Regions from separate parts of the Acidovorax sp. SRI_002 genome, predicted to be linked through region 2. Evidence: predicted binding sites of a transcription regulator. Region 2 holds the regulator's gene; the other holds the start of a gene.
The links. Region 2 encodes FNR, which switches genes on or off when oxygen is low (the NO sensors DNR and NnrR bind a similar motif). Its sites were predicted from a motif close to TTGATNNNNATCAA; they were not measured.
Positions count from the first base shown of each region.

Region 1: a site for FNR is predicted at 2,496-2,509, ahead of AC2YJX_RS09785 (hemerythrin domain-containing protein). Genes of this name have one in related genera too.

Region 1 is NZ_JBYCZW010000003.1:349,484-354,843, forward strand. It holds gene AC2YJX_RS09775 (YbfB/YjiJ family MFS transporter) at 1-436, opposite strand, end outside; gene AC2YJX_RS09780 (alkene reductase) at 607-1,713, shown strand; gene AC2YJX_RS09785 (hemerythrin domain-containing protein) at 1,849-2,436, opposite strand; gene AC2YJX_RS09790 (CZB domain-containing protein) at 2,607-2,984, opposite strand; partial or broken gene AC2YJX_RS09795 (methyl-accepting chemotaxis protein) at 3,039-4,601, opposite strand; gene AC2YJX_RS09800 (heavy metal translocating P-type ATPase) at 4,722-5,360, opposite strand, start outside.
Region 2 is NZ_JBYCZW010000005.1:120,861-126,220, forward strand. It holds gene AC2YJX_RS14635 (sulfite exporter TauE/SafE family protein) at 1-499, opposite strand, end outside; gene hemN (oxygen-independent coproporphyrinogen III oxidase) at 505-1,887, opposite strand; gene fnr (fumarate/nitrate reduction transcriptional regulator Fnr) at 2,075-2,797, shown strand; gene AC2YJX_RS14650 (hypothetical protein) at 2,865-3,158, opposite strand; gene AC2YJX_RS14655 (FixH family protein) at 3,210-3,491, opposite strand; gene ccoG (cytochrome c oxidase accessory protein CcoG) at 3,565-5,010, opposite strand; gene ccoP (cytochrome-c oxidase, cbb3-type subunit III) at 5,097-5,360, opposite strand, start outside.

The sequences.
Region 1 (5,360 bases), on a different contig from region 2:
AACCGCTGCGCCCCGGCACCTGGGCGCCGAGCCGTGCCGCCAGCAGGCCCCCCGCAATGAACACCAGCGCACTGGCACCACCGGCCAGCAGGCGCTGCACCAGCAGGGGCGCTGCCTGCGTGAAAAATCCGCTCAGGCCCATGAACACCGTGGCCATCACCGCACCTGCCACCAGCACCGTCCCCGGGGCCACGCGCCTCAACAGCAATGGCGTGGCAAGAGCCCCCAGCAGATAGCCCAGCGCGTTCACCGTGTTCATGCCGCCCGCCAGCGTGTACGACCAGCCCAGGTCCTCACGCATGGGCGGCAACAACAAGGCATAGGCAAACCGCGTGATACCCAGCGAGATGGCCGCACCCATCGACAAGGCCACGGCCAGCCACAGGCTGCGCAACGGGGAGACGGAAAACGATGCGGAAGGCGGTGGCAAGGGCATGGCGGTCCATTCTCGTGCAACGGCCCCCGCGCCGCTGGCACGACAGTCAGAGGACCGGGCTAACACAAAACCTGTGCCCTTGTTGACGCAAGTGTGCTGCACGTTTTGCGCTGCAGCATTAAGCTGAATGGCTGCTTTTCTTGCACACAGCCCCTCAGGACACCCTCACCATGACCTCTTTGTTTGAACCCACCCGCGCGGGCGACCTTCAGCTGGCCAACCGCATTGCCATGGCGCCCCTGACGCGCAACCGCTCGCCCGAGGCCATCCCCACCGACCTGGTTGCCACCTACTACGCGCAGCGCGCCAGTGCCGGCCTCATCATTTCCGAGGCCACGGCCATCAGCCCACAAGCCCAGGGCTATGCCGATGTGCCCGGTCTGTACGGCACCGAGCAGCTGGATGGCTGGAAGAAGGTGACCCGCGCCGTGCATGACGCCGGCGGCAAGATCGTGGTGCAGCTGTGGCACGTGGGCCGTGTGTCGCACACCGACCTGCAACCCGGCAACGCAGCACCCGTGGCGCCCTCGGCCGTGCAGGCCAACACCAAGACCGTGCTCATCAAGGACGGCGTGCCCACCTTCACACCCACCTCCATGCCCCGCGCGCTCGATGCCGAAGAGATCCCCGGCATCGTGCAGGACTACCGCCACGCCGCGCGCAACGCCATTGCGTCGGGCTTTGACGGTGTGGAGATCCACGCGGCCAACGGCTACCTGATCGACCAGTTCCTCAAGACCGGTGCCAACCAGCGCACCGACGACTACGGCGGCAGCATTGCCAACCGCGCCCGTCTGCTGCTGGAAGTGACCCGCGCCATCGTCGAGGAAATCGGCGGTGGCCGCACCGGCATCCGCCTGTCGCCCGTCACCCCCGCCAACGACATCGTGGACGCCGACCCCCAGCCCCTGTTCGACCACGTGGTGCGCCACCTTGGCCCACTGGGCCTGGCCTACATCCACGTCATCGAAGGCGCCACCGGCGGCCCGCGCGAGGTGAAAGGCCGCCCCTTCGACTACGCCGCCCTCAAGGCCGCCTACCGCGCAGCCGGTGGCAAGGGCGCCTGGATGGTCAACAACGCCTACACCCGCGAGCTGGCCGATACCGCCCTGGCCCACGGTGCCGACATTGTTGCCTTTGGCCGCCCCTTCATCGCCAACCCCGACCTGGTGGCGCGCCTGGAGAGCAACGCCCCGCTGAACGAAATCAACCGCGCGACGCTGTACGGAGGCGGTGCTGAGGGGTACACCGACTATCCAGCCTTGGCAGCGGGCTGAACAGCCCTGTCCACCAAGCGGCAGTCTCGCCACACAACGGTGGATACCGGCGCGCCCCAAGCCAGGGCCGCCGCGCAAGGGCCGCCCCGCCACGCTGGCGGCGTCCCCCTTGAGGGGGAAGGCGCCGCAGGCGACTCAGGGGGGGCTTCCAAGCCCTATCGGGCTGGGCGCCCGCATCACGATCCGGGTGAACAACCGGTCATACGCCGCATCGCGCGGCTTGCCCGGGGCCAGCGGGTTGGTGTTGCTGGCAAAGGCCGCATCAATGGCCACCCAATCACCGGGCTGCAGGCACTCCTGCGCCGCCGGCAGGACCACGGTTTCCTCGGTGCGCATGTGCTCCAGGTAAAAGCGCACATAGCGCTGCAGCGCGTCGGCGAAGGCCTCGCGGCGGCCATCACCCATCAGCTCCCAGCCCAGCAGCAGGTGCTGCAGCTCCCGCACCGCTGCCTCGCCACCTTCGTGGTCGCGCTCCAGCTGCGCAATGGCCTCAGCGGCCTGGGGCGCGCGCTCGGCCACTTTGGGGAAAAGCCACTGCGACTCTTTGGGGTGGTGCTGCCTTTCGGGAAACTCGTCGATGTAGAACAGCATGGCCCGCATCACGTCAAAGAACGCGGCAGGCGCATCGCCCGGGCCCTGGTCCAGCATCAGGCGCAAGGAATGGAGCACCGCCGCAAGCGACGCATGCTCTTCGCGAATGGTCCGCAGGCTGATCGACGGCATGGTGCACTCCCCAGGGTGATACGGGGTTTCAAGATTGCCACGATGCGCGCCTACACCGCCTGACGCAGATCAAGAGATACCGGGGCTGCCACGCCGGGGGCCCCAAGACGCCTCACCCATCCGAGGCCAGGATCATCCGGTCCGTCAGCTGCGGCCCTGATACCCGATCCTCAAAGGCTGTTGCGCAACTGGATGATGGCGGCACCGACCGCGCTGGAGGCCTGCGAGAACGGGGTATTGCCCGCCAATGCCTGCTCGGCGTCCGCGTAGTTGCCCCGGTTGATGGTTTGGGCAATGGCGCCTGCCACTTCATGGAAGTCGCGGTGCTTGTCCACCAATGACTGGAAGGCAGGCAAGGCGCCATATGACCCCTGTCCTTTGCCATGCAGCCAACGACCCAGCTCGCAGCAGTCATCGCGCCTGATCGTGTCGGCATCAAGCTGCTGATGCTTCTTGGCGGCATCGCGCAACTTGGTGCGCCACTGCGCATGGGCCTTGATGGCCGAATCAAGGTCAACACCCTGGACGGATGGAGCCGCCAGCGCCATGGATGTACCGTGCTGTAGGGCGACGGTCTGCCGCACGCCGACGGAATGCTGGTCGTCGGCCAGATGGAACTGCTGCACCACCTGCGACAGCCGCGCGGCCTGCTCGCGAAGTGATTCGGCGGCAGCGGCGGACTCTTCCACCAACGCCGCGTTCTGCTGCGTCATGCGGTCGATCTCGCCCACCGAGCCATTCACCTGGCCGATGCCGGCCGACTGCTCGGACGCCGCTGCCGTGATCTCGCCAATGATGTCGCCCACGCGCTGCACACTGCTCACGATGTCCTTCATGGCCGTGCCCGCTTCTTCCACGTGGCGCACGCCACCGTCCACGGCCGTCACGCTGTTCTGGATCAACCCCTTGATGTCGCTGGCTGCTGCGGCAGAGCGCTGCGCCAGGCTGCGCACTTCGCTGGCCACCACCGCAAAGCCCCGGCCCTGTTCCCCCGCGCGGGCGGCCTCGACGGCAGCGTTCAGCGCGAGGATGTTGGTCTGGAACGCAATCGAGTCGATCAGGCCGATGATGTCGCCGATCTTGCGGCTGGAGGTGGAGATCTCGTGCATGCTGGCCACGGCCTGCTGCACCACGCCACCGCCGTGCGTGGCCATCTGCGAGGCCGAGGCCGCCAACTGGTTCGCCATCTGCGACGACGACGCCGTCTGCTGCACCGTGGCGGTCAGCTGCGACAGCGAAGACACGGCCTCCTGGGCGTTGCTGGCCGTCTGCTCGGTGCGCTGCGACAGGTCCTGGTTGCCCGTGGCAATCTCCTGGCTGGCTGTGGCGATGTTGCCGCTGGCATCGCGCACCTGCGCCACCAGCGCGCCCAGGCCCTGCTGCATGTCGCGCAGAGCGCGCTGCAGGTCGGCCACTTCATCCTTGCCCTCGGCCGCAATGTGCTGCGAGAGGTCGCCCCCCGCAATCGCCTGCGCCATCCTGCGTGCGTCTTCCAACGGGCGGCAGATGGAGTTCATGTTCATCAGCGTGGTGGGCACCACCACCACCACGGTGATCAGCACGGCCAGCACAAACAGCCACTTGGTCTGGTCAGACACCTCGCCCTGCTGCTCCACCGACTTGGCCACCTCGGCGCGTAGCACGGAATCAAGCTCCGCCATCAGCTTGTCGGCCTCGGCAAACTCGGCCACGGCCTTGCCGCTCATGCGGTTGGCAATCGTGGCCGTGTCATAGCCGCTGGCCTCCAGCTGGCGCGCCACGTGCGCGAACAGCTCGCGGTAGCTGTCCAGGCGCTTGACGATGTTGCGCACCACAGGGTTGTCAGAGTCTTCCTCGCCTTCCAGGAACTTGTTCGCAATCTTCTTGGCCTTGTCCTGACTTTCCAGCCATTTGGCGTGCGCCGCTTTCACCGCCTCGGGCTTTTCATAGCCAATGATCATGTCCTTCTCGAACTGGCGAATGGCCCCCATCTCGCCACGCAGCTCGGCCATGTAGCCCACCTCGGCAAACGAGTGGTCCATGAAGTCCTGGCTCATGTTGTGGATGCGGAACATGCCCAGCATGCCCGCGCCCCCCAGCAGCCCCAGCAGGCCCAGCACCACGCCAATGGCCCCCAGCATGCGCAAACGTATGGTGAACTGCCGCATGAGCGAGAAGATATTCATGATCTGTCGTCCTTCATATATTGGTATGCCTGTGCGCCCGTCGCACCTCCCCCGAGGCCACGGATTCGCAACAAATCGTTGCAGTTTGCCAGACATCGATGACCGTGTTGTACGTATTTATCACATGCGCCACCGCTTGAGTAAGAGGGCATTCGCCATCACGCTCACCGAACTCAGCGCCATCGCAGCCCCCGCCACCACCGGGCTCAGAAAGCCCAGGGCCGCCAGCGGGATGCCCGCCACGTTGTATGCAAACGCCCAGAACAGGTTCTGCCGGATCTTCATCACCGTGCGGTGCGAGATATCGAGCGCCGCTGCCACCAGCATCGGGTCGCCCCGCATCAGCGTGATGCCCGCCGCGTGCATGGCCACGTCGGTCCCATTGCCCATGGCCATGCCCACATCCGCAGCCGCGAGGGCTGGGGCATCGTTAACGCCGTCGCCCACCATCGCCACTTGATGGCGCTTGCCATCAGGCCCTTGTTGCAATGCCACCACCTTCGCGGCCTTGTCACCCGGCAGCACCTCGGCCATAACCTCGCCCGCGTCGGGGTCCAGCCCCAGGCGCCGGGCCATGGCCTCGGCCGCGCCGCGGTTGTCACCCGAAATCATCACGGTGCGGATGCCACGCGCCTTCAGTGCCGCCAGCGCCTCGTGCGCACCGGGCTTGGGTTCATCACCAAAAGCCATCAGGGCCCGAAGCGCTAACCCTTCCGTCACGCGCTGGGCCACAGCCGATACGGTGGCCCCCTCGTTCTG
Region 2 (5,360 bases):
AGGGCATCAAGGCCCAAAGCCCACCAGCAACCAGAACCCCGCCTGGTGCACTGACCAGAGGCCGCACACGCGCCCATACGGTACGGCCCGCCTGCTCTACCCACGGGGGCTGGCGCGCCTGGATCACCATCATCAAACCCCACGCCATCACCGCAACATGCATCAGGGTCCACGCAGGGCGAAATGCCACGGTTTGCTGGGTCAACCATGCCAGGCTGTCCATGGCCCATGCAGCCAAGCCACCCGCCACAGCGTACCCGGCCAAGCGGCCAGCATGAAAAGCGACGGCGCGCCGAATGACACCGCCACGGGGCACCCACTGCACTGTCTGCACCGTCGGGGGAGTTGCCTGTGGCTGCGCATCGCCACCGGCTGTGGACGCCATGCCCACACCGCCCTGCCCGATCAATGCCCCACAAGGCGCAGAACACATGGCCAAACAATGGGACCCGCCAACGAGCCCCATCAGCAAGGCGGTTGAGGCGACCGTAGCAATCATGAGGATCAGATGATGCGCGAAAAACGGGCGCGGTTGCGGTCAGCCTGCAGGTAACGGTCAAAGACCATGGCAATGCCACGCACAAAGAACCAGCCCATGGCAGTGACCTCGACCCCATCGGGCCGCACCACCACAAGCCCCTGCTCGGCCATGGTTTCCAGTTGCGCCAGCTCCGCAGAGAAGTAGTGGCGAAAGTCGATCAACCACGCTTGCTCCATGGGCTCAAACAACAGCTCGCCTTGGCACATCAAGGCCATGATGACCGCGCGGCGCACGAGATCGTCGCGCGTCAGGGCCAACCCACGAACGACGGGCAGGCGCCCCTGGTTCAGAAAATCGTAATACTCATCCAGGGTCTTGGCATTTTGGCTGTAGGTGGCTCCGACACGGCCAATCGCAGACACACCCAGGCCGATCAGGTCGCAATCAGGTTGCGTACTGTAGCCCTGGAAGTTGCGGTGCAGACGCCCCTGGCGCTTGGCGACTGCCAATGCATCCTCAGGCAATGCAAAGTGGTCCATGCCCACATACACGTACCCAGCATCCATGAAGGCGTCCAGCGAACGGGAGAGCATCGACACCTTGCCTGCAGCCGCTGGCAACTCGGCCGAAACAATACGGCGCTGAGGCTTGAAACGTTCTGGCAGATGGGCATACGCGTACAACGCGATACGGTCAGGCCGCAGCTGCGTAACCTGGGCCAGCGTGCGGTCAAACGACTCTGGCGTCTGCCGAGGCAGGCCGTAGATCAAATCCACATTGATGGATTCAAAACCCAGCGAACGTGCGGACTCCACCAGCGAAAACACCTGCTCGGCAGGCTGTATGCGGTGAACAGCCTTTTGAACCTCGGGATCGAAATCCTGCACCCCAAAGCTCAGTCGGTTGAACCCCAGTTCCGCCAGCACTGCAAGGCGGTCCGCATTGACGGTGCGAGGGTCCACCTCAATCGAATACTCCCCGCCCGGCGCCAACGAAAAGCTGCGTTTGAGCATGCCCATCAGCTCCCGCAAGCCCTCGTCCGATAAAAAAGTGGGCGTGCCACCACCCAGGTGAAGCTGGCTCACCACCTGCCCCGTGCCGCAGTGTGCTGTGTGCAAGTCAATCTCGCGGCTCAAATACCGCAAGTACACCTCTGCCCGATCATGGTGTTTGGTGATGATCTTGTTGCATGCGCAGTAGTAACACAGGGACTCGCAAAAGGGGATGTGCACGTACAAAGACAGCGGCAAGGCCTTCGTCATGGAGCCCAGCCTGCGCTGCTCCAAGGCAAGCGCGTAGTCGTCCTGCCCAAAGGCCTCGACGAAACGGTCAGCTGTTGGGTAAGAGGTATAACGGGGCCCTGGCACGTCGAAACGGCGCAGCAGCTCGGGCGAAACAGCGGTCATGGGCAAATTCCTTGCGTACACTTCGACTGTGCCGTAAGCTGCACTCCACGTCCTTGACCTGCATCAAGTGATGGGCCGGGACGAACAGCGACAATTTGATGCACATCAGTCGCCCACCCGCACCCAAAGGCCCAGCCTGTTAGGCATATGGGGCGATATGCTCAAACCTTACCCAGCCTCTGTGCCTATGAACCCGCTCACCATCAAAGTCGCCTGCTCCAACTGCAACCTGCGCGAGCTGTGCATGCCGGTGGGGCTGAGCGAGGAACAGCTGCAACGCATTGACGAGGTCGTTGCCGTTCGCCGCAAGATCAAACGCGGTGGAACCCTTTTCCGCAACGGCGAATCCTTCACCTCGCTCTATGCCATTCGAACCGGCTTCTTCAAAACATGTGTAGCCACCGAAGACGGGCGTGACCAGGTCACGGGTTTTCAGATGGCAGGCGAGATCATCGGCCTTGATGGCATCGTGAATGACCACCACACCTGCGATGCGGTGGCCCTGGAAGACGCGGAAGTCTGCGTCATGCCGTTTGACCGCATCGAAGAACTGTCCCGCGAAGTCACCGCATTGCAGCACCATGTGCACAAGATCATGAGCCGCGAGATTGTCCGCGAGCATGGCGTGATGCTGCTCCTGGGCAGCATGCGCGCTGAGGAGCGCCTGGCCGCGTTCCTGCTCAACCTGGTTCAGCGCCTGCACGCCCGGGGGTTCTCGCAGTCCGAGCTCGTGCTGCGCATGACCCGCGAAGAGATCGGTAGCTACCTGGGCCTCAAGCTCGAAACCGTGAGCCGCACCTTCTCCAAGTTCGTGGAAGAAGGCATTGTCGAGGTCAAGCAGCGCCATGTGCGCATCCTGGAGACCGAGGCCCTCAAGCGCATCGTGAACAACCAGCAAGCCTGCCACTGAACCTGCTGTCGTCTGCCATCCTGGCAGTCCTTACCACATTACCTTTGCCAATAGGTGGCACTACCGCTCAAGGGCACGATGATGTCTTGCGGCAGTCATCGGGACGCTCGCCTTCGGGAACCGGGCAACGGTTAAGTTCAAACGGTGACATGGCCAGCAGCGTGGTCAACGCGCTGGATGCCATCGTGATCATCCAGAACGCAAAAAAGGCCAGCGTGTACACGCCCTGCCGTGACAATGCCAACGGCTGCCCAAACCAGTGCAGGTCTTGCGGATCCACCATCGCAAAAACCAGCATTTCCATCACACCGGCCATCAAAAAGGCCGGCCAGGCAATCCACATCACGCGTTGCATCCACATTGGTTTGTCTCCTGGTAAGGCCGTGCAGGCATGCTGCCCGGCCAGGTGGGTTCAGCGCGGCTGGTCCTGGACCGGGGTGGCAGCGTGGTTGCGGCCCTTCATGGCTGGCAACAGGCTTTTTTCTGGGGTGGCCAGTGTCTTGTTGATCTCGATGCCCTGGCGGTAATAATCTTCCGCGACCACAGGGTCGGGGCGCGATATCGCGAGCCACAGGGTCACAAACCCTGCAATGATCACGATCACGGGACCGGCGATGATCAGCCACACATGGCCAAACCTCCACCAGGGTGCAGCGGCAGAAGGGGCAGTGCCGAGGGCGGAACTGGATGGCATGGTGCTTACTCCTCAAAAATTATCTTGCTCAAAGCAAGACCCGCGAAGGTCTTGCACCCGGGCGCGCGCTGCGTTATCGCGGCACCAGAAACACGGATTTCTCGCTCACATGGGCGTCCGCGCCCAAGGCCTGCACATCGAACTGCACGGCATGTGATCCTGAAGGGGCTGATCCATAGGGTATCTGCAGACGGACGGCCACCCACCGGGACTCCGCCGCACCGATGTCCACCTCGGCATCAGAAGCGACTTCCAGCCCTTCAAGGCCACGCACACTGATGCGATAGCGCTGGGGGCCTTCAGTGGCGTTCATGATCTGCAGGCGGTAGATGTTCTCCAGCTTTCCACCCGCCACGATGCGCGACAGCGCCGCCCGATCACGCACCACATCCACCTTCAAAGGCGTGCGTGTGACAAGGCTGGCCATCATGCCTACGCACAGGGCCACCAGAACCGCGCTGTATATCAGCACTCGTGGCCGCAGCACACGGCGCAGGATCTGCGACTGACTCCACCGTTTGGCCACGCCATTCTGCGTAGAAAACCGGATGAGCCCGCGCGGATACTGCATCTTGTCCATCACGGTATTGCAGGCGTCCACGCACAGGCCACAGCCGATGCATTCGTACTGCAAGCCCTTGCGAATGTCGATGCCCACAGGGCACACCTGCACACACAGCGAGCAGTCAATGCAATCGCCCAACCCCTGGGCCTTGTAGTCGATGTTCTTCTTGCGCGGCCCACGCTGCTCACCGCGTTCTGGGTCGTAGGTAACGATCAGCGTGTCCTTGTCGAACATGGCGCTCTGAAAGCGCGCATAGGGACACATGTATTTGCACACCTGTTCGCGCATATAGCCGGCATTGCCATAGGTGGCAAAGCCATAGAACAGTACCCAGAAAATCTGCCAGCCACCCTGCACCGCCAGCAGCTCTGCCCCGAGTTCGCGGATGGGCACGAAATAGCCCACGAACGTGAACCCCGTCCACAACGCCACGGCAATCCAGATGACCTGCTTAAAAAACTTCTTGCGAACCTTCTCGAAGGTCCAGGGCCCATTGTCCAGCCGAAGCCGTGCACTGCGATCACCTTCGATCTTGTGCTCGATCCACATGAACATTTCGGTGTAGACCGTTTGCGGGCACGCAAATCCACACCAAAGCCGCCCCGCCACCGCCGTAAACAGGAACAGCGACAACGCCGAGATAATGAGCAGGCCCGTGAGATAGATGAAATCCTGGGGGTACAGAACCAGGCCGAAGATGTAGAACCGCCGAGCCCCCAGGTCAAACAGCACCATCTGGCGCTGCCCCCATTCAAACCACGGCAGCCCGTAGAAAACGATCTGCGTGAGAAACACCATACCCCAGCGCCAACGCGCGAAGAGGCCACTGATGGAACGCGGGTAGATCTTCTTTTGCGCTTCGTACAGGGAAACAATCTCGCCCTGCGATGAGGCATCGGACGCAACCGGCGCTATCGGGATGACCTTGCGAGCAGGCTCGCTGGGTGGGTTCATGATGGTATCGGTCCGTTTGCTTCGTGGTTCTCAGTTTGCGCTGCCCCCTGGAGCAGTGCCTGGGCACTGCTCCAAATGGCCAAGGCTCAGCGTGCAGCGGCCTGGGTGCCGTTCGACAAGCCCCAGACATAGGCCGACAGCACACCGATCTGCGCTTCTGTCAGCTTGTCCGCCTGGGCGGGCATCTGGTTGACCTTGCCGTTGTTGACCATGGCAGTGATGGCCGCCTCGCCCCAGCCATGCAGCCAGATGTCGTCGGTCAGGTTGGGGGCACCCAGTGCCTGATTACCCTTGCCGTCCATTCCGTGGCAGGCTGCACACGCCGTGAACTTGGACTTGCCCAACGAAGC